2 regions of the Brevundimonas sp. UBA7507 genome follow, and region 1 is predicted to be linked to the other one. Evidence: predicted binding sites of a transcription regulator. Region 1 holds the regulator's gene; the other holds the start of a gene.
The links. The regulator HrcA, encoded in region 1, represses chaperone genes, less so after heat shock. The targets are predictions, from matches to a motif close to GTTAGCANTCNNNNNNNNNGANTGCTAAC.
Positions count from the first base shown of each region.

Region 1 (8,992 bases):
TGGCGACCTACGGCGAGACCGTGGTCCTGGCCACCGTCGTCTACGGCCGTCAGCCCAAGCCGGGCCTGGATTTCTTCCCCCTGACGGTCAACTACCAGGAAAAGACCTTTGCGGCCGGCAAGATTCCGGGCGGCTACTTCAAGCGTGAAGGCCGTCCGACCGAGAAGGAGACCCTGGTCTCCCGCCTGATCGACCGCCCGATCCGCCCCCTGTTCGTCAAGGGCTTCAAGAACGAGACCCAGGTCATCGTCACCGTGCTGCAGCACGACCTTGAGAACGATCCCGACATCCTGGGCATGGTCGCCGCCTCGGCCGCTCTGACCATTTCGGGCGTGCCCTTCATGGGCCCGATCGGCGCCGCGCGCGTCGGCATGATCGACGGCGAGTTGGTGCTGAACCCGGCCATCGACCAGATGGGCGAAAGCGCCCTGGACCTGGTCGTCGCGGGCACGCAGGACGCCCTGATGATGGTCGAATCCGAAGCCAAGGAGCTGTCGGAAGAGAAGATGCTCGAGGCCCTGATGTTCGCGCACGCGGGCATGCAGCCGGTCATCGACGCCATCATCGACCTGGCCGAGCACGCCGCCAAGGAGCCGTTCGACTTCCAGGCCGAAGACCACTCGGACGTGGTCGCCTCGATCAAGGCGCTGGTCGGCGAAGAGATCAAGGCCGCCTACGCCCACCCGGGCAAGTATGACCGCCGCTCGGGCGTCGACGCCGCCAAGAAGAAGGCCGCCGAGGCCCTGGTGAAGACCGACGAGAAGCCGGAAGGCGTCGACTCGTCGAAGTTCTCGGCCGCGTTCAAGGAATGCGAAGCCGACGTCCTGCGTCGCGACATCATCGAGAACAGCCACCGCGTCGACGGCCGCGCCCTGGACAAGGTCCGCGCCATCGTCTCGGAAGTCGGCGTCCTGCCGCGCACCCACGGCTCGTCGCTGTTCACGCGCGGCGAAACCCAGGCCCTGGTCGTCGCCACCCTGGGCACCGGCGAGGACGAGCAGTACATCGACAGCCTGACGGGGACGTACAAAGAGTCCTTCCTGCTGCACTACAACTTCCCGCCCTATTCGGTCGGTGAAGCGGGCCGCATGGGCTCGCCGGGCCGTCGCGAAATCGGCCACGGCAAGCTGGCCTGGCGCGCCATCCGCCCGATGCTGCCGTCGAAGGAAGACTTCCCCTACACCATCCGTCTGGTGTCGGAGATCACCGAGTCCAACGGCTCGTCCTCGATGGCCACGGTCTGCGGTTCGTCGCTGGCCCTGATGGACGCCGGCGTGCCGCTGGCCCGTCCGGTCTCGGGCATCGCCATGGGTCTGATCCTGGAGCCGTCGGGCGAGTTCGCCATCCTGTCCGACATCCTGGGCGATGAAGATCACCTGGGCGACATGGACTTCAAGGTCGCGGGCACCTCGGAAGGCATCACCAGCCTTCAGATGGACATCAAGGTCGCCGGTATCACCAAGGAGATCATGCAGCAGGCCCTGACTCAGGCTTCGGCCGGCCGTCTGCATATCCTCGACGAAATGTCGAAGGCGATGGAAGCCCCGCGCGCCGAACTGGGCGAGTTCGCGCCCAAGATCGAATCCATCAAGATCGCGGTCGACAAGATCCGTGAAGTGATCGGTTCGGGCGGCAAGGTCATCCGCGAAATCGTCGAGAAGACTGGCGCCAAGGTCGACATCGGCGACGACGGCACCATCAAGATCGCCGCCAACGAGCAAGAGAAGATCGAAGCCGCCAAGGCCTGGATCCAGTCCATCGCTTCAGAGCCGGAAGTCGGCACCATCTACACCGGCAAGGTCGTGAAGGTCGTCGACTTCGGCGCCTTCGTGAACTTCTTCGGCGCCAAGGACGGCCTGGTCCACGTGTCCCAGATCGCCCTGGAGCGCGTCGCCAACCCGGCCGACGTCCTGTCGGAAGGCCAGGAGGTCAAGGTCAAGTTCCTGGGCTTCGACGATCGCGGCAAGACCAAGCTGTCGATGAAGGTCGTCGATCAGGAAACCGGCGAGGACATCACCGACAAGATCAACGCCGAGCGCGCTGAACGCGGCGAAGCCCCGCTGTCGGAAGACACCGGCGGCCGTCCCAAGGGCGACCGTAACGGCGGCGACCGCGGCCGTCGCCGTCGCGACTAAGCCTCGGCGTCATCGCTGAACTGAAGAAGGCCCCGGCGGAGCGATCCGCCGGGGTCTTTTTTGTGCGCTATCGCTCGCGACGCGGTCGCTCTCTGTTTGAGCGCAGTTTTTCATAAACCCTCTCCCGGCGGGAGAGGGTCATTGGACACACTCTTTCGGCGGAGTTTCGCCGTCGCGGGTCCACATTGCGCAGGAACGATCGATCTCGCCCTGGATCAGGTCGCAGGGGTTGGAGGCGTGGCAGGGCGGGCGGGTCGCGGGGCTGACGGCGATGCAGCGCTGGACCAGGCGGGCGGCGGCGGCTTCGCCCAAGGTCTCAAGGCACGGGCGTTCGTCGATCAGAACCCGTTGTGGCGCCATGTCCGGGCCTTCGGGCAGGCGGGCCTCGGGCTCGCGGGCGGGGGAAGGCGCAGGCGTCGGGACCGGCGCGGAGGCCGCCGGCTCCGGGCGCGGCTGGCAGGCGGCGAGCAGGCCGCCGAGGATCAGGCAGGCCAGAAGAGACGGTCGGGTCATGCGGGGCTCCGGATCGGGGTTCGCCTATGCAACGACGATGGTCCCGATCCGGCTCCGCGAAAAGCCTTATCGGCGGGCGGCCTCGACGGCGGCGCGCTGCAGGGCGAACAGTTCGGTGCAGCCGATTTCGGCCAGTTCGAACAGGCGGTCGAACTCGGCCCGGCTGAAGCCGCGCTTCTCGCCGGTGGCCTGGATTTCGACGATCTGGCCCGCGCCGGTCAGGACGAAGTTGCTGTCGGCCTCGGCGGTGGAGTCTTCCTCATAGTCGAGGTCCAGCACCGGCAGGTCGTTGAACACGCCGCAGGACACGGCCGCCACCTGATCCAGGATCGGATCGGTCGTCAGCACGCCCTCGTCCTTGAGGTAGTTGAGCGCCGAAGCCATCGCCACCCAGGCGCCGGTGATGGAGGCAGTGCGCGTGCCGCCGTCGGCCTGGATCACGTCGCAGTCGATCAGCACCTGACGCTCGCCCAGCGCCTTGAGGTCGACCACGGCGCGAAGGGAGCGGCCGATCAGGCGCTGGATTTCCTGGGTGCGGCCCGACTGCTTGCCGGCGGCGGCTTCGCGGCGACCGCGCGTGTGGGTGGCGCGCGGCAGCATGCCGTATTCGGCCGTGACCCAGCCCTGGCCGGTGTTGCGCATCCAGCCCGGCACCTTCTCCTCGATCGAGGCCGTCACCAGCACCTTGGTGTGACCGAAGGACACCAGGCACGAGCCCTCGGCGTAGCGGTTGACGCCGGTTTCCAGCGTGACGGTGCGGAGTTGTTCGGGGGTGCGTTCGGACGGGCGCATGGGAATTCCTTGGAAGCGGGATGGCGCGTGCTTATCCTGAAACCATGAGCCTGTCCCGTCCTGACCTGTCTGTTGTGCGTCTTCGCCCGGCCGTGGCCGCCGATGCTGCGATACTGGCGCGCTGGGATGAAGCGCCGCATGTCATCGCCTGCCTGACCGACGACCCCGACCAATACGAGGCCGCCGACTGGGACGAGGAGCTGGCTGCGCAGTCCGACGTCTTCCGCTACTTCATCGCCGAGGTCGACGGCCGTCCGATCGGGGCCATGTTGGATATCGACCCGGCGGGCGAGCCCAATGGCTATTGGGGCGAGATCGAGCCGAACCTGCGCGCCCTCGACATCTGGATCGGCGAGGCCGACGCCCTGAACCGGGGCTATGGCGCGCAGATGATGACCCAGGCGCTGGACGCCTGTTTCGCCCGGCCTCAGGTCGAGGCCGTGGTGATCGATCCGCTCAACTCCAATACGCAGGCGCATCGTTTCTATCAGCGTCTGGGCTTCCGGCCGGAGGGGCGGCGCGTTTTCAACGGGACGGACGACTGTCTGGTCCATCGCCTGACCCGTGCGGACTGGGCGGCGCGGAGGATGGCGGCATGAGCCTGCTGCATCCCTCGCCCGGTCTGGCGACGCTGGACGCGCGGGCGCGCGACATCTTTCGGCGGGTGGTCGAGACCTATCTGGAGACGGGCGAGCCGGTGGGGTCGCACACCCTGTCGCGCGCCGGGCTGGACCTGTCGCCCGCCTCGATCCGCAACACCATGCAGGCGTTGACGCAGGCGGGGCTGCTGGCCTCGCCGCATACATCGGCCGGGCGGGCGCCGACCCATGCGGGCCTGCGGTTGTTCGTGGACGGCCTCTTGGAGGTCGGCGACATCGGTCAGGAGGAACGGCGCGAGATCGACGCCCGGCTAGCCGTGCTGGGCGCCAAGGGCGGCGGTCGCAATGTCGAGGAGGCCTTGGATGCGGCCTCGTCCCTGCTGTCGGGTCTGGCGGGCGGGGCGGGCATCGTCGCCAGCCCGGTGCGCGAGGCCGGGGTGCGCCATGTCGAGTTCGTGGCTCTGGGCGGCGGGCAGGCGCTGGCCGTGCTGGTGGCTGACGACGGGGTGGTCGAGAACCGGCTGATGAACCTGGCGCCGGGCGTGACGCCTTCGACCCTGCAGGAGGCGTCGAACTTTCTCAGCGCCCGGCTGAAGGGCCGTCCGCTGGCCGAGGCCCGGCATGAAATGAAGGCCGAGATGGAGGCCGCCCGGCGTGATCTGGACGTCGCCGCCGCCCGCCTGGTCGAGGATGGGCTGGCCGCCTGGAGCGGCGGAGGGGGCGGTGCGGGCCATGACCGCAACCTGATCGTGCGCGGGCGCGGCAATCTGTTGCAGGACGCCCGCGCGGCCGAGGATCTGGAGCGGGTGCGCGTCCTGTTCGACGATCTGGAGCAGAAGGAGCAGCTGATCGGCCTGCTGGACGACGTCGGCGCGGCCCAGGGGGTGCGCATCTATATCGGCGCGGAAACGCGACTCTTTTCGCTTTCGGGTTCCGCCGTGATCGCGGCGCCCTATATGTCGGGCCGGCAGCGGGTGCTGGGCGCCATCGGCGTCATTGGGCCCGCGCGGTTGAACTACGCCCGTGTCATCCCGTTGGTGGACTATACCGCCCGGGTGCTGGGCCGGATTCTGGACGGACAAGAGACGTGAACGACATCAACGACGAGACCCGGGATCAACTCGAGCAGGACATCAAGGAGTCCGAGGCGGACGCTGCGGCGGAAGGCGCCGACGGCGACATGGCTGTGGTCGACGCCCTGATCGCCGAGCGCGATCAGTGGAAGGATCGCGCACTGCGCGCCGTGGCCGAGGCCGAGAACGTCAAGCGCCGCGCCGAGACGCAGCAGAACGACGCCCGCGCCTACGCCATCCAGCGCTTCGCCAAGGATCTGCTGAGCGTGGCCGACACCCTGGAGCGCGGCCTGGCGACGGCGCCGAAGGATGCGGACGGTCCGGCGGCCGCCATGGTCACGGGACTGGAGCTGACGCAGAAGTCCCTGCTGTCGGCCTTCGAGGCCAACGGCCTGACCCGCGTCGATCCGGCGCCGGGCGACGCCTTCGATCCGCACCTGCATCAGGCGATGATGGAGCAATCCTCGGACACCGTGCCGGGCGGGGCCGTCATCCAGACGCTGCAGCCGGGCTACGCCCTGTTCGGCCGCACCGTGCGCGCGGCCATGGTGGTGGTCGCGGCCAAGGGCTCGGGCCCGGCGGCGGGCGGCGCCTATGCGGACCCGAACACGACCGGCGGGAATTTCGACGCCAAGGCCTGATGGTCTTCGCGCGCTGAAACGACGACGGCCCGGCGCAGACGCGTCGGGCCGTTTTTCTTTGCTTGGCTTCCCGTGCCGCGCTTGCGGCCAAAGCACTGGGCCCCGGCGTCCGCCGGGGTGAGCGCAAGGAAGGGTCAGTTTTTCAATCTCGAATTGAACAGCGCCAGCAGCCGCCGCCAGCCTTCCTTCGCGTCCGCCTCGCGATAGGAGGCGCGATAGTCGGCGTGGAAGCCGTGCGGGGCGTCGTCATAGAGGATGATGGAGCTGTCGCTCCGGCCCGCGGCGCTCAGGGCGTCGTTCATCGCCTTGACCGTGTCGTTGGGAATGCCGCTGTCTGCACCACCGTAAAGACCCAGCACCGGCGCCTTGAGTTCGCCCGCCAGGTCGATGGGCCAGGGGCGGCCCGCCGCCATCTGCTCGTCGGTGGCGTTGGCGGCGGGGGACAGGCGGCCGTACCAGGCGACCCCGGCGTCCAGCGTCGGGAAGCGGGCCATGGCCTGCCACACCACCTTGCCGCCCCAGCAGAAGCCGGTGATCCCGACCTTGTCGGCCTTGGCCCAGGACTGGGCGCCGATCCAGTCCAGCGTGGCGCCGATGTCGCCCATCACCTGGTCGTAGCCGGCGGCGGCGACGATGCGTTGGATCGCCTGCATGTCGCTGAGCGGGGCGGGATCCTGGACGCGGACGAAGAAGGCGGGCGCCACGGCCGCATAGCCCGCCTTGGCCAGGCGGCGGCAGACGTCGCGGATGTACTCGTGCACGCCGAAGATCTCGGACACGACGATGACGACGGGGAAGTGGCCGGCGCCTTCGGGTCGGGCGACATAGGCGGGCAGGGCAAAGCCGCCGGGCGCTGGATAGGCCGCGTCGGCCGTGATCAGGCCCGCCGTGTCGGTGGCGATCGGCTGGGCCGACTGGCTGAGGGCGGCGGGGGCGTAGGCGGCGAAGAACAGGCCGCCCGCCGTCGCTGCGCCCAGGCTGCGGCGGCTGGGGGCGATCTGGTCGGGGCTCAGGCCCTCGGGCCGGGTGATCAGGGTCATCTCGGGTCTCCGGTCGGCGCTGTGGAAGGCGTGACAGTGCCCCGGCTTTTTGCGCGCCGTCGAGTCTTTCCGCCTAGCCCGCGACTCTCAGGGTCAGGTTGACTCGTCCGCCGCCGGGCAGCAGCCGCGACGAGCCCGCCAGCAGCCGGTCGATCCCGTGACGCGCCAACCGCGCCGGGCCGGTCAGGGCGCAGACGTCGCCGGAGGCCAGGCGCACGGCGGCGGTCGCGCCGCCCTCGGCCGGGCCGATGCGGAACACCGCCGTGTCGCCCAGGGAGATCGACAGCACCGGCGCCGTCAGATCGCGCTCGTCCCGGTCCTGATGCAGGCCCATCTTCGCCTCGCCCTGATAGAGGTTGATCAGGCAGGCGTCGGGCGGGCTCGGCCAGCCGGTCAGGGCGTCCCACAGGCTCAACAGCCGGGCCGGAATGGCGGGCCACGGCGCGCCGGTGGCCGGATGGGTCGGCTGGTAGCGATAGCCCTGACGGTCCGACACCCAGCCCAGGGCGCCGAAATTGCTCATCCGCACCGAGAAGGGCCGCCCGCCCGGCGTGACGGGGCGATAGAGGGACGCCGCCTCAAGTCCTCGCCGCACCTCGACCAGCAGTTCGGCCTGTTCAGCGGCGTCCAGCAGGCCGGGCCACAGGCGAAAGCCGGGCAGGGCCGTCGGCGCTTCCCTCAGCTCTTTTCTGGACGGTTGCGGGCGGTTTTGCGGGATCATCGACCGAATTTAGCGGCGCCGCGCCGCCTTGTCCGTCATAAGGCGCGGAATCTGGCCGGAACCGGGCGGAAGGCCTTGCAGCCCCTGCGGTCTTTCCCATATCCGAGCCAATCCGGCGATAACCCCCTTTTCGTTAGGGGTTTGTCCGCCGACCCCATCCACCGCCGAACCGGGCGTCGTCCGGCGAGGCATGATTTCAAAAGCCCAACTGGGGGCGGTCACGCGCGGCGCTTGATGTTACGAGGCCGCCGCATCGCCCGCCGCAAGGAGTGAAAAAGACAAGCCCATGGCCAAGATCATCGGCATCGACCTCGGCACGACCAACTCGTGCGTCGCCGTCATGGACGGCAAGAACCCCAAGGTCATCGAAAACGCCGAAGGCGCCCGCACCACCCCGTCGGTGGTCGCGATCCAGGACGGCGGCGAAATCCTCGTCGGCCAGCCTGCGCGCCGTCAGGCGGTGACCAACCCCGCCAACACCTTCTTCGCCATCAAGCGCCTGATCGGCCGCAACTATGACGATCCGGTGGTGGCCAAGGACAAGGGCATGGTGCCCTTCGAGATCGTCAAGGGTCCGAACGGCGACGCCTGGGTCCAGGCGCACGGCAAGGACTATTCGCCCCAGCAGGTCTCGGCCTTCACCCTGGGCAAGATGAAGGAGGCCGCAGAGGCCTATCTGGGCGAGAAGGTCACCCAGGCCGTCATCACCGTTCCGGCCTACTTCAACGACGCCCAGCGTCAGGCGACCAAGGACGCCGGCAAGATCGCCGGTCTGGAAGTCCTGCGCATCATCAACGAACCGACCGCGGCCGCCCTGGCCTATGGCCTGGAGAAGAACGACGGTCAGAAGATCGCCGTCTACGACCTGGGCGGCGGCACCTTCGACGTCTCGATTCTTGAGATCGGCGACGGCGTGTTCGAGGTGAAGTCGACCAACGGCGACACCTTCCTGGGCGGCGAGGACTTCGACCTGCGTCTGGTCGACTACCTGGCTGACGAGTTCAAGAAGGAGCAGGGCGTCGACCTGCGCCAGGACAAGCTGGCCCTGCAGCGCCTGAAGGAAGAGGCTGAAAAGGCCAAGAAGGAGCTGTCCTCGACGACCCAGTACGAGGTCAACCTGCCGTTCATCACCATGAACGCTTCGGGCCCGCTGCACCTGAACATCAAGCTGTCGCGCGCCAAGCTGGAAGCCCTGGTCGACGACCTGGTCCAGCGCACCATCGAGCCCTGCGCCAAGGCGCTGAAGGACGCGGGCCTGAAGGCCTCGGACATCGATGAAGTGGTGCTGGTCGGCGGCATGACCCGCATGCCGATGGTTCAGGAAGCCGTGAAGAAATTCTTCGGCAAGGAGCCGCACAAGGGCGTGAACCCCGACGAGGTCGTGGCCCTGGGCGCCGCCGTTCAGGCGGGCGTGCTGCAAGGCGACGTCAAGGACGTGCTGCTGCTGGACGTGACCCCGCTGACCCTGGGCATCGAGA
Region 1 covers NZ_DLNP01000018.1:160,502-169,493, forward strand. Annotated here, with positions in the region: gene pnp (polyribonucleotide nucleotidyltransferase) at 1-2,135, shown strand, start outside; gene B3D50_RS14365 (hypothetical protein) at 2,274-2,648, opposite strand; gene rph (ribonuclease PH) at 2,715-3,440, opposite strand; gene B3D50_RS14375 (GNAT family N-acetyltransferase) at 3,485-4,039, shown strand; gene hrcA (heat-inducible transcriptional repressor HrcA) at 4,036-5,130, shown strand; gene grpE (nucleotide exchange factor GrpE) at 5,127-5,753, shown strand; gene B3D50_RS14390 (dienelactone hydrolase family protein) at 5,888-6,793, opposite strand; gene B3D50_RS14395 (alpha-ketoglutarate-dependent dioxygenase AlkB) at 6,867-7,514, opposite strand; gene dnaK (molecular chaperone DnaK) at 7,801-8,992, shown strand, end outside.

Region 2 (8,992 bases), on a different contig from region 1:
GTTCAGAGAGCCGCGCCGTCCGACCTTGATCATGTCGCCCAGGTGGTGGGCCGAGGAGGGCTCGCCGACCACGCAGGCGTCGATGACCTCGCCCTCGGCGGCCAGGGTCTGGACCACCCGCTTGGTGCCGTGCAGGGCCGGGCCTTCCTCGTCGCCGGTGATCAGGAAGGACAGGGAGCCTTCGACTTCTCCCGCCGCCAGCACGCGCGAGACGGCGGCGACCCAGGCGGCGATGCCGCCCTTCATGTCCACGGCGCCGCGGCCGTACAGGACGCCGTCGCGGGTTTCGCCCTCGAACGGCCCGGCGCTCCAGGCCTTGAGGTCGCCGATCGGCACCACGTCGGTGTGGCCGGCGAAGCATAGGTTGGGCGAGGCGGTGCCGCGCCGGGCGTAGAGGTTCTCGATCCGCGCGTCGTGGCCGACGCCGCTCGGCCCCTCGAACACCATGCGGCGGCAAGTGAAGCCCAGGCCGGTCAGGGCGCGCTCCAGCACGTCCATGGCCCCTTTGTCGGCGGGGGTGACGGAGGGGATGCGGATCAGGTCGCGGGTCAATTCGACAGGATCGATGACGGAATGTGATGCGGCGTTCATGAGGCTATTGCTTTAGGCATATCCCGCACTCGCGAGAAGGCCCGAAAACCGTGCCGAAGATCGACATCGACGCCGCCCCGACCCTCAACGGAACCGGATACCCGGACGAATTCGCCGCGCCGTGCAAGCCGCGCCGCCGCCAGCGACTGGGCGATGCGGTCGGCCTGGACCAGTTCGGGGTCAATCTGCTGCGCCTGCCCGCCGGAGCCTGGTCCAGCCAGCGCCACTGGCACGCCGCCGAAGACGAGTTCGTCTGGGTGCTGGACGGCGAGGTGGTGCTGGTCGAGGACGAGGGCGAGACCATCCTGCGCGCCGGCGACTGTGCGGGCTTCAAGGCGGGCGTCCCCAACGGCCACAAGGTCGAGAACCGCAGTGATCGCGAGGCGGTGCTGCTGGAGATCGGAACGCGCAGCCCGGCGACGGACGCCTGCGACTATCCCGACATCGACATGATCCTGCCCAAGGGCGCCGACCGATACTCCCATCGCGACGGAACCCCCTATCCGAAGACGCCCAGACGAACGTGACGACCGACAATACCTCCGCTTCTCGCCCTGACGACGGCCCGTCCAGTCCCTGGAGCATTCCCGACTTCCGCCTGTTGTGGCTGGGGCGCGTGACGGCGGTTCTGGGCATCCAGATCCAGTCCTCGGCCCTGTTGTGGCAGGTCTATGAGATCGCCCGGCGCGATCGTCCGATCGAGGAAGCCAGCCTCTATCTGGGGCTGGTGGGGCTGTGCCAGTTCCTGCCGCTGCTCGCCTTCACCCTGCCCGCCGGGGCCATGGCGGACCGGCGCGACCGCAAGCACACCGTCACCCTGTCGATCATCGTCGAGGGCATGTGCGCGGGCGCCTTCCTGCTGATGGCGCTGCACGGTTCGCCGCCGCTGTGGGGTCTGCTGGCGGTGGCCGCCGTCTTCGGCGCGGCGCGCGCCTTCCTGGCCCCGGCCAGTCAGGCCTTCCTGCCGATGGTGGTGGGACGCAAGGCCCTTCCGCCCGCCATCGCCGCCCAGTCCATCGCCTTCCAGACCGGGGCCATCGCCGGTCCGGCCTTGGGCGGGGTCATCGTCGCCGTGTCCGTGCCGATGGCCTACGCCTCGGCCATGGCGCTGTTCCTGGCGGCGATGGCCTGCTTCATCTTGATCCGCACCAAGGGCAAGCCGCAGGTCGATCCGTCCAAGCTGGGCCCGGTGCAGCAGGTCAGGGAAGGCCTGGCCTATGTGTGGAAGACCAAGATCGTGCTGGGCGCGATCTCGCTGGATCTGGTCGTCGTCCTGCTGGCGGGCGTGGCCCTGCTGACGCCGATCTTCGCGCGCGACATCCTGCATGTCGGGGCTGTCGGCTTCGGCCTGCTGCGGGCCTCGTTCGGGGTGGGGGCGCTGATCATGGCCCTGTATCTCAGCCGCTTTCCCATCGTGCGCCACGGCGGACGGTGGATGTTCGGGGCGGTGGCCGTGTTCGGCGTCTGCACTCTGATTTTCGGCCTGTCCAAGAGCGTCTGGCTGTCAGGGGCGGTGCTGTTCCTGGGCGGGGCGGCGGACATGATCAGCGTCAACATCCGCCAGACCCTGATCCAGCTGGCGACGCCCGATCACATGCGCGGGCGGGTGTCGTCGGTGTCCATGCTGTTCATCGGCGCCTCGAACGAATTGGGCGAGGCCTATTCGGGCGTCATGGTGCGCCTGCTCGGCCCGATCGGCGCGGCGGTGTTCGGCGGGATCGGCGCCCTGGCCGCGACAGGGGTCTGGGCCAAGACCTTCCCCAGCCTGAGGAAGGCGAACCGGCTGACCTGATGCGCCGGAGCGATCCTTCCGCCTCAAGGGGAGAAGGGAAAGAAAAGGGCGGGATCTTTCGATCCCGCCCTTCCGTCGTTTGAGCTTTGAGAAGCCGGACTTCCTTAGAAGTCCATGCCGCCCATACCGCCCATGCCGCCCATGTCGGGGGCGCCGCCAGCCGAGGCCTTCTTCGGCGCGTCAGCGATGGCGGCTTCCGTGGTGATCATGATGCCAGCGACCGAGGCGGCCGACTTCAGAGCCGAACGGACGACCTTGGCCGGGTCGATCACGCCCATCTGGACGAGGTCGCCGTACTCTTCGGTCTGGGCGTTGAAGCCGAACGAAGCGTCGGTCGAGTCCATGACCTTGCCGACCACGATCGAACCTTCGACGCCCGAGTTTTCCGAGATCTGACGGATCGGAGCCTGCAGGGCGCGACGCACGATGTTGATGCCGGCGTTCTGATCGGCGTTGACGCCCTTCAGATCGATCAGCTTCTTGGAGGCTTGCAGCAGGGCCACGCCGCCGCCCGGGACGATGCCTTCATCGGCAGCGGCGCGGGTTGCGTTCAGGGCGTCGTCGACGCGGTCCTTCTTTTCCTTCACTTCGACTTCGGTCGAGCCGCCGACGCGCAGGACGGCGACGCCGCCGGCCAGCTTGGCCAGACGCTCTTGCAGCTTCTCACGGTCGTAGTCCGAGGTGGTGTCCTCGATCTGACGCTTGATCTGGCCGACGCGAGCCTCGATGCCGTCCTTCTCGCCCGAACCTTCGACGATGGTGGTGTCGTCCTTGGTGATGGAGACCTTCTTGGCCTTGCCCAGCATGTCCAGGGTGACGGTTTCCAGCTTGATGCCCAGGTCTTCAGAGATGACCTGGCCGCCCGTCAGGATGGCGATGTCTTCCAGCATGGCCTTACGGCGGTCGCCGAAGCCCGGAGCCTTGACGGCGGCGACGCGCAGGCCGCCGCGCAGCTTGTTGACCACCAGGGTGGCCAGGGCTTCGCCTTCGATGTCCTCGGCGATGATCAGCAGGGGGCGGCCCGACTGAACCACGGCTTCCAGCACCGGCAGCATGGGCTGCAGCGAGGTCAGCTTCTTCTCGTGGAGCAGGATGAGGGGCTCTTCGAGGGCGACCTCCATCTTGTCCGGGTTGGTGATGAAGTAGGGCGACAGGTAGCCGCGGTCGAACTGCATGCCTTCGACGATGTCGACCGTGGTTTCGGCCGTCTTGGCTTCTTCGACCGTGATGACGCCTTCGTTGCCGACCTTGGCCATGGCCTGGGCGATCAGCGCGCCGATTTCTTCATCGCCGTTGGCCGAGATGGTGCCGACCTGGGCGATTTCGGAGTTGTTGGCGACGGGCTTGGAGATCGACTTGACCTCATCCAGGGCCACGGCGACGGCCTGGTCGATGCCGCGCTTCAGGTCCATCGGGTTCATGCCGGCGGCGACGGCCTTGAGGCCCTCTTGCACGATGGCCTGAGCCAGGACGGTGGCGGTGGTGGTGCCGTCGCCCGCGTTGTCGTTCGCCTTGGAGGCGACTTCGCGGATCATCTGGGCGCCCATGTTCTCGAAGGCGTCTTCCAGCTCGATCTCTTTGGCGACCGAGACTCCGTCCTTGGTCGAGCGCGGGGCGCCGAACGACTTCTGGATCACGACGTTGCGGCCCTTCGGACCCAGCGTCACCTTGACGGCGTCAGCCAGGACGTTGACGCCCTTCAGCATCTTGTCGCGGGCGTCGGTGTTGAACTTTACGATTTTAGCGGCCATGGGGGCTGCTCCTATCTAGATGTTTTTACGAGAGAAACCGGAAACCAGGACGCGTCTTACGACAGCACGCCCAGGACGTCGGATTCCTTCATGATGATCAGGTCTTCGCCGTCGATCTTCACTTCGCTGCCCGACCACTTGCCGAACAGGACGCGGTCGCCGGCCTTCAGCTCCAGGGCGACGAACTTGCCGTCTTCGTCACGGACGCCGGGGCCCACGGCGACGACTTCGCCTTCCTGGGGCTTTTCCTTGGCCGTATCGGGGATGATGATCCCGCCCTTGGTCTTGGATTCTTCTTCAACGCGCTTGACCAGCACGCGGTCGCCGAGCGGACGAAACGCCATCTGAGTAACTCCCGTTAGGATGTTGGTTCCAGCCCTCGGAGCCCACGACTTTGGCAGTCGCCCTCCCCGAGTGCTAACGCCGGGGAGTTAGGCAGGGGAAGCGAGGGCGTCAAGGGCCGCGTAGGCCGAAATTCGGCGCCCCGATGAAGCGAAAATGAACGACCGCCGCCGGGGTCGTTCAGACAGGCGCCGCTAGAAGGGGGACAACGGACCAACCGGCTTTCGAAAGGAGCCCGCCATGAAGACCCTGTCCAAGATCGGCGCCGGCGCTATCGTCCTGACGATGCTGGCCTCGACTCCGGCCGCCGCCCAGCACTATCGCGACCGCGATCGCGACAACACCGGCCGTGACGCCGTCCTGGGCGCCGTGGTCGGCGGCGTCGCCGGCGCCCTGATCGGTCAAGGCGACGGACGCTATGTCGCGGGCGGCGCTCTGGCGGGTGCGGCCCTGGGCGCGGCCTCGTCCTCGAACAACGACGACTGCGGCTATTACCGCGGCGGCCGCTGCTATCGGAACCAGGGCCACTGGGAGCGCGAGCACGGCATCAACAGCCGCGACGGCTATTACAACCGCTACGACAGCCGTTATGGCGATCGTTACTCGCGAGACGGTCGTTACTACCGCGACGGCCGCTACTGGCGGAACCACGGCGAATGGCGTAGCCATCAGAACCGCCGCGACCGCGACTATCGCTACGACCGCCGCTGGTAGGCGAACGGGGGAATGAAGAAAGGCCCGATCGTTCGGTCGGGCCTTTTTCCGTGCCTTCTATTCGAAGCCTGTGTTCCGTTCCGAGGACGGCAGCAGCCGCCCCATGACCGTGACGAAGAAGGCTACCGTCCAGCCCAGAAGAATGGCGCCGTTGATGCCTTCGATCGCGCCCAGCAGCTTCCACTCCGGGTCGATGGAAGTGTCGCCGTAGCCGATCGAGCTGTAGCTGATCGATGAGAAATAGACCGCTTCGCGCAGATCCGGCACAGCGCCCAGCAGGTAGAAAAGGGCGGCGTAGAGCCAGACCTCGACCCCGTGCAGAACGAACAGTCCCAACACCACGGTGACGGTGTAGGCGGCGCCGCACGGCGACAGAGGGTTCAGGCGCACTTCCCGGCCCGGTCGCGTGATGTCGCCGAGAGCCAGAATCCAACCGAGCGTCAACAGGCCTACGGCGTGCAGCCCGACGGTCGCCAACACCATGACGGTGCCCGCCAGCAGTTCAGGGATCATGTCCATGTTCTCCGGCCGCGCTCACGAAAAAATGCTGACGGTTGAAGCCGTCGGCGTCAACCGACTTCGGGGTCGCTCTGGAGAACGTGGATCGGCCATGGTAAGATAAGTCTGTGTCCAGCTTCTGGACGAATTCGGTTTGTGCTCGCGTCGGTTCGCTTTTTTCGTCTCGATCAGCAGAGAACCCTCATGAAATCCCAAACGCCCGTCGCCGTGTTCGCCGCCGCCGCCCTGTCGGCCGCCTCCTTTCCCGCTTGGGCGCAGACGCCGCCCGATTTGCGCGACCTGGTAGGCGCGCGCGCCGGCTCTGCAGAGGGCGCGATTGAAGGCAGAGGCTATCAATTCGTCCGCACGCAGGAAGGCTCGGGCTCCAAGTGGAGCTATTGGCGGCGCGGCGGCGAATGCGTGCAGATCACCACCACGAACGGTCGTTATGCGGCGATCGACCGGATGGACTCCAGTCTGTGCGATGGCGGCGGCTCGCGCGACGGTGGCGGCAACGCTGCAGCGGCGGTCATCGCAGGGGCGGCGGTGATCGGTCTGGCGGCGGCGTTGGCTCACCACAACAACAGGCACGGCGACAGCGACGCCCAACACGACCGCGACTATTCTCGCGGCTATCAGGACGCGCTTTACGGCGCCGCCTATGACCGGAACGACAGTCAAGCCTATCATGACGGCTATCTGGCCGGTGAAGCTGAGCGCAGCAACCGACGCGCCGCGAACAGCCGCCATGTGCGTCGTGCCCCTTGGGCGGCCCAGCAGGCCTGTTCGGAGCGCGCGGACGATTTTCAGAACCAGCCTCGAGGAAGCTCCGCGCCGATCAGCGTTCGCGAGATGGGCGACGAATGGCAGATGGTGATGGGCACGGGGCCGTATCGATCCGTCTGCACCGTCAGCAGCGAGGGGCGGGTCCGCAGCATCGATCCCTATTAAGCGTCAAACGTCTGGGCGCAGCGGTCCTTCCGACGAGGCCCAGGTGGCGGGGTCGGAGAGGTTCTGCGACTTGAGCCCATGGCCCGGCGCGCGGGGTCGAACCCGATGTGCGCCAGCCAGATCAGGCAAGATCAGGCCAGCCGCTGCCGGATGGACGCGACGACGGTCACGCCGTCAGCCGCCGTAGCAGGTCCGCCGTGGAGGGGTCGAGATCCGCCGAGGGGGTTCCCGTGGCGGCGTCCTTCAGCAGGGCCTTGGCCAGAACCTTGCCCAGTTCCACGCCCCATTGGTCGAAGCTGTTGATGTCCCACAGGACGCCTTCGACAAAGGTCTTGTGCTCATAGAGGGCGATCAGGGCGCCGAGGCTTTGGGGCGTCAGCCGCTCCATCAAAATGGCGGTCGACGGTCGATTGCCGGGAAAGGTCTTGTGCGGCGCCAAGCGGTCGGCTTCGTCCTCGGATGCGCCGGAAGCGATCAGTTCGGCGCGGGCCTGGGCTTCGGTCTTGCCCTGCATCAGGGCCTGGGCCTGAGCCAGAGCGTTGGCCCATAGATCGGTCGAGGGCGTCTCCTCGCAGGTGCGGGCCACGATGATGAAGTCGACCGGAACGACCTGCGGCCCTTGATGCAATTGCTGGAAGAAGGCGTGCTGAGCGTTGGCCCCCGGCTCGCCGAAGATGACGGGGCAGGTTTGGCGGCCGACCGGCGCGCCGTCGCGGCGCACCTGCTTGCCGTTCGATTCCATCTCGAGTTGCTGCAGGAAAGCGGGCAGGCGGCGCAGGGCGTGGGCGTAGGGGGAGATGGTGCGCGCCGGGCGATGCAAGCCGTTGACGTTGTAGATCTCGGCCAGAGCCAAAAGCACCGGCGCATTCCTCTCCAGCGGGGCCTCGAGGAAGTGGCGGTCCAGGGCGGCGGCGCCGTCGAGGAAGCCGTGGAACGCGTCCCAGCCCAGGCCGATGACGCAGGACAGGCTTACCGCCGACCACAGGGAATAGCGCCCGCCGACCCAGTCCCGGAACGCAAAGGTGCGGCCGCAGCCGAACGCCGCCGCCTTGTCCGGCGCGGCGGTGACGCCGATAAAGTGTTTCGCCATCCCCTCGGCCGGCAGGGCGGCCGCCAGCCAGGCCTTGGCGGCCTGGGCGTTCAGCAGGGTTTCCTGAGTGGTGAAGCTCTTGGAGACGACGATCACCAGGGTGGTTTCAGGATCCAGCCCGATCAGGGCCTCGGCCATGTCGCGCGGGTCGATGTTGGCGACGAAGCGCAGGTCGATGGCCGGATCGAGCGGCCGCAGGGCGTCCCAGATTAGGCGCGGTCCCAGATCGGAACCGCCGATGCCGATATGGAGCACCGTCTTGAAGGGACGCCCGCTCGCGCCTGTTTCATTCCCGGACCGCAACGCTTCGGCGTAGGCCTTCATTTCGGCGCGCACGGCCTCGACCTCGGCCGAGACCGGCTCGCCCAGGGCGCGGAAGTCGGCGCCGTCCGGCGCGCGCAGGGCCGGGTGCAACACGGCGCGGCCTTCGGTCAGATTGACCGCCTCGCCGTTGAACAGGGCGGCGCGGCGGCCTTCGACGTCGCAGGCGCGGGCCAGGTCCAGCGCGGCTTTCAGGCCCGCATGGGTCCAGCTCTGTTTAGACAGATCGATGTGCAGGCCGGCCGCATCGACGGTCATTCGCGCCAGCCGGTCGGGATCGGCGGCGAACTGATCCTGAATTCGGGCGGCCGCATCCCTTCGGGCGGCGGCCTCGAGTTCGGCCCAGGCGGCGTGCGGCATCGTCGTCTCCCCATGGCGGTCCGGCCTTTGGCCCGGCGCTTGCAAGCACTGGTTTACGGCTCAGGCCGTGAAGAGTTCAATCCAAGACGGGTTCAACAAGGATTTCCTGGCGGATATCCGTCGTTCCGGTCTCTCGTGAAAGGCACGCCATGTCCTGCGGAATAGCTCTCGCCGTCGCCTTGATGCTGGCCGATCCCGCCGTCGCCGAAGCCGCCTCGCTGCCGCCGGTCGCGCCCGCCGCTCCGGTCTCTGTGGCCCAGGAGCCCCTGTTCGCCGATCTGGCGGCCCGCTCGGGCGCCCTGAAGACGATCGTCGACGGCTGGATGGCTTCGGGCGAGGCGGACAGGGCCGGCTTCTTCACCGGCGCGGCCTATGCGACGTTCAAAGGGCAGGCGACGGATCTGGCCCAGCGCGACATGCAGGGTCATCTGATCCTCAAGGAGCGCGGCACGGACAATGATCTGAAGTGTATCCTGCGCGGCATCTCGGAAGACATTCCGGTCAAGGTCGCGGCGCTGGAAAGCGCCTCCGACGCCGCCGCGCGCAAGCTGGCCCTCGACGAGCTGTCCTATCTTCTGAACG
Region 2 covers NZ_DLNP01000017.1:206,121-215,112, forward strand. Annotated here, with positions in the region: gene dapE (succinyl-diaminopimelate desuccinylase) at 1-591, opposite strand, end outside; gene B3D50_RS13180 (cupin domain-containing protein) at 642-1,118, shown strand; gene B3D50_RS13185 (MFS transporter) at 1,115-2,383, shown strand; gene groL (chaperonin GroEL) at 2,488-4,134, opposite strand; gene groES (co-chaperone GroES) at 4,191-4,478, opposite strand; gene B3D50_RS13200 (hypothetical protein) at 4,717-5,190, shown strand; gene B3D50_RS13205 (ion channel) at 5,248-5,703, opposite strand; gene B3D50_RS13210 (hypothetical protein) at 5,893-6,639, shown strand; gene pgi (glucose-6-phosphate isomerase) at 6,806-8,410, opposite strand; gene B3D50_RS13220 (hypothetical protein) at 8,560-8,992, shown strand, end outside.
Region 2: a site for HrcA is predicted at 4,528-4,556, ahead of groES (co-chaperone GroES). Genes of this name have one in related genera too.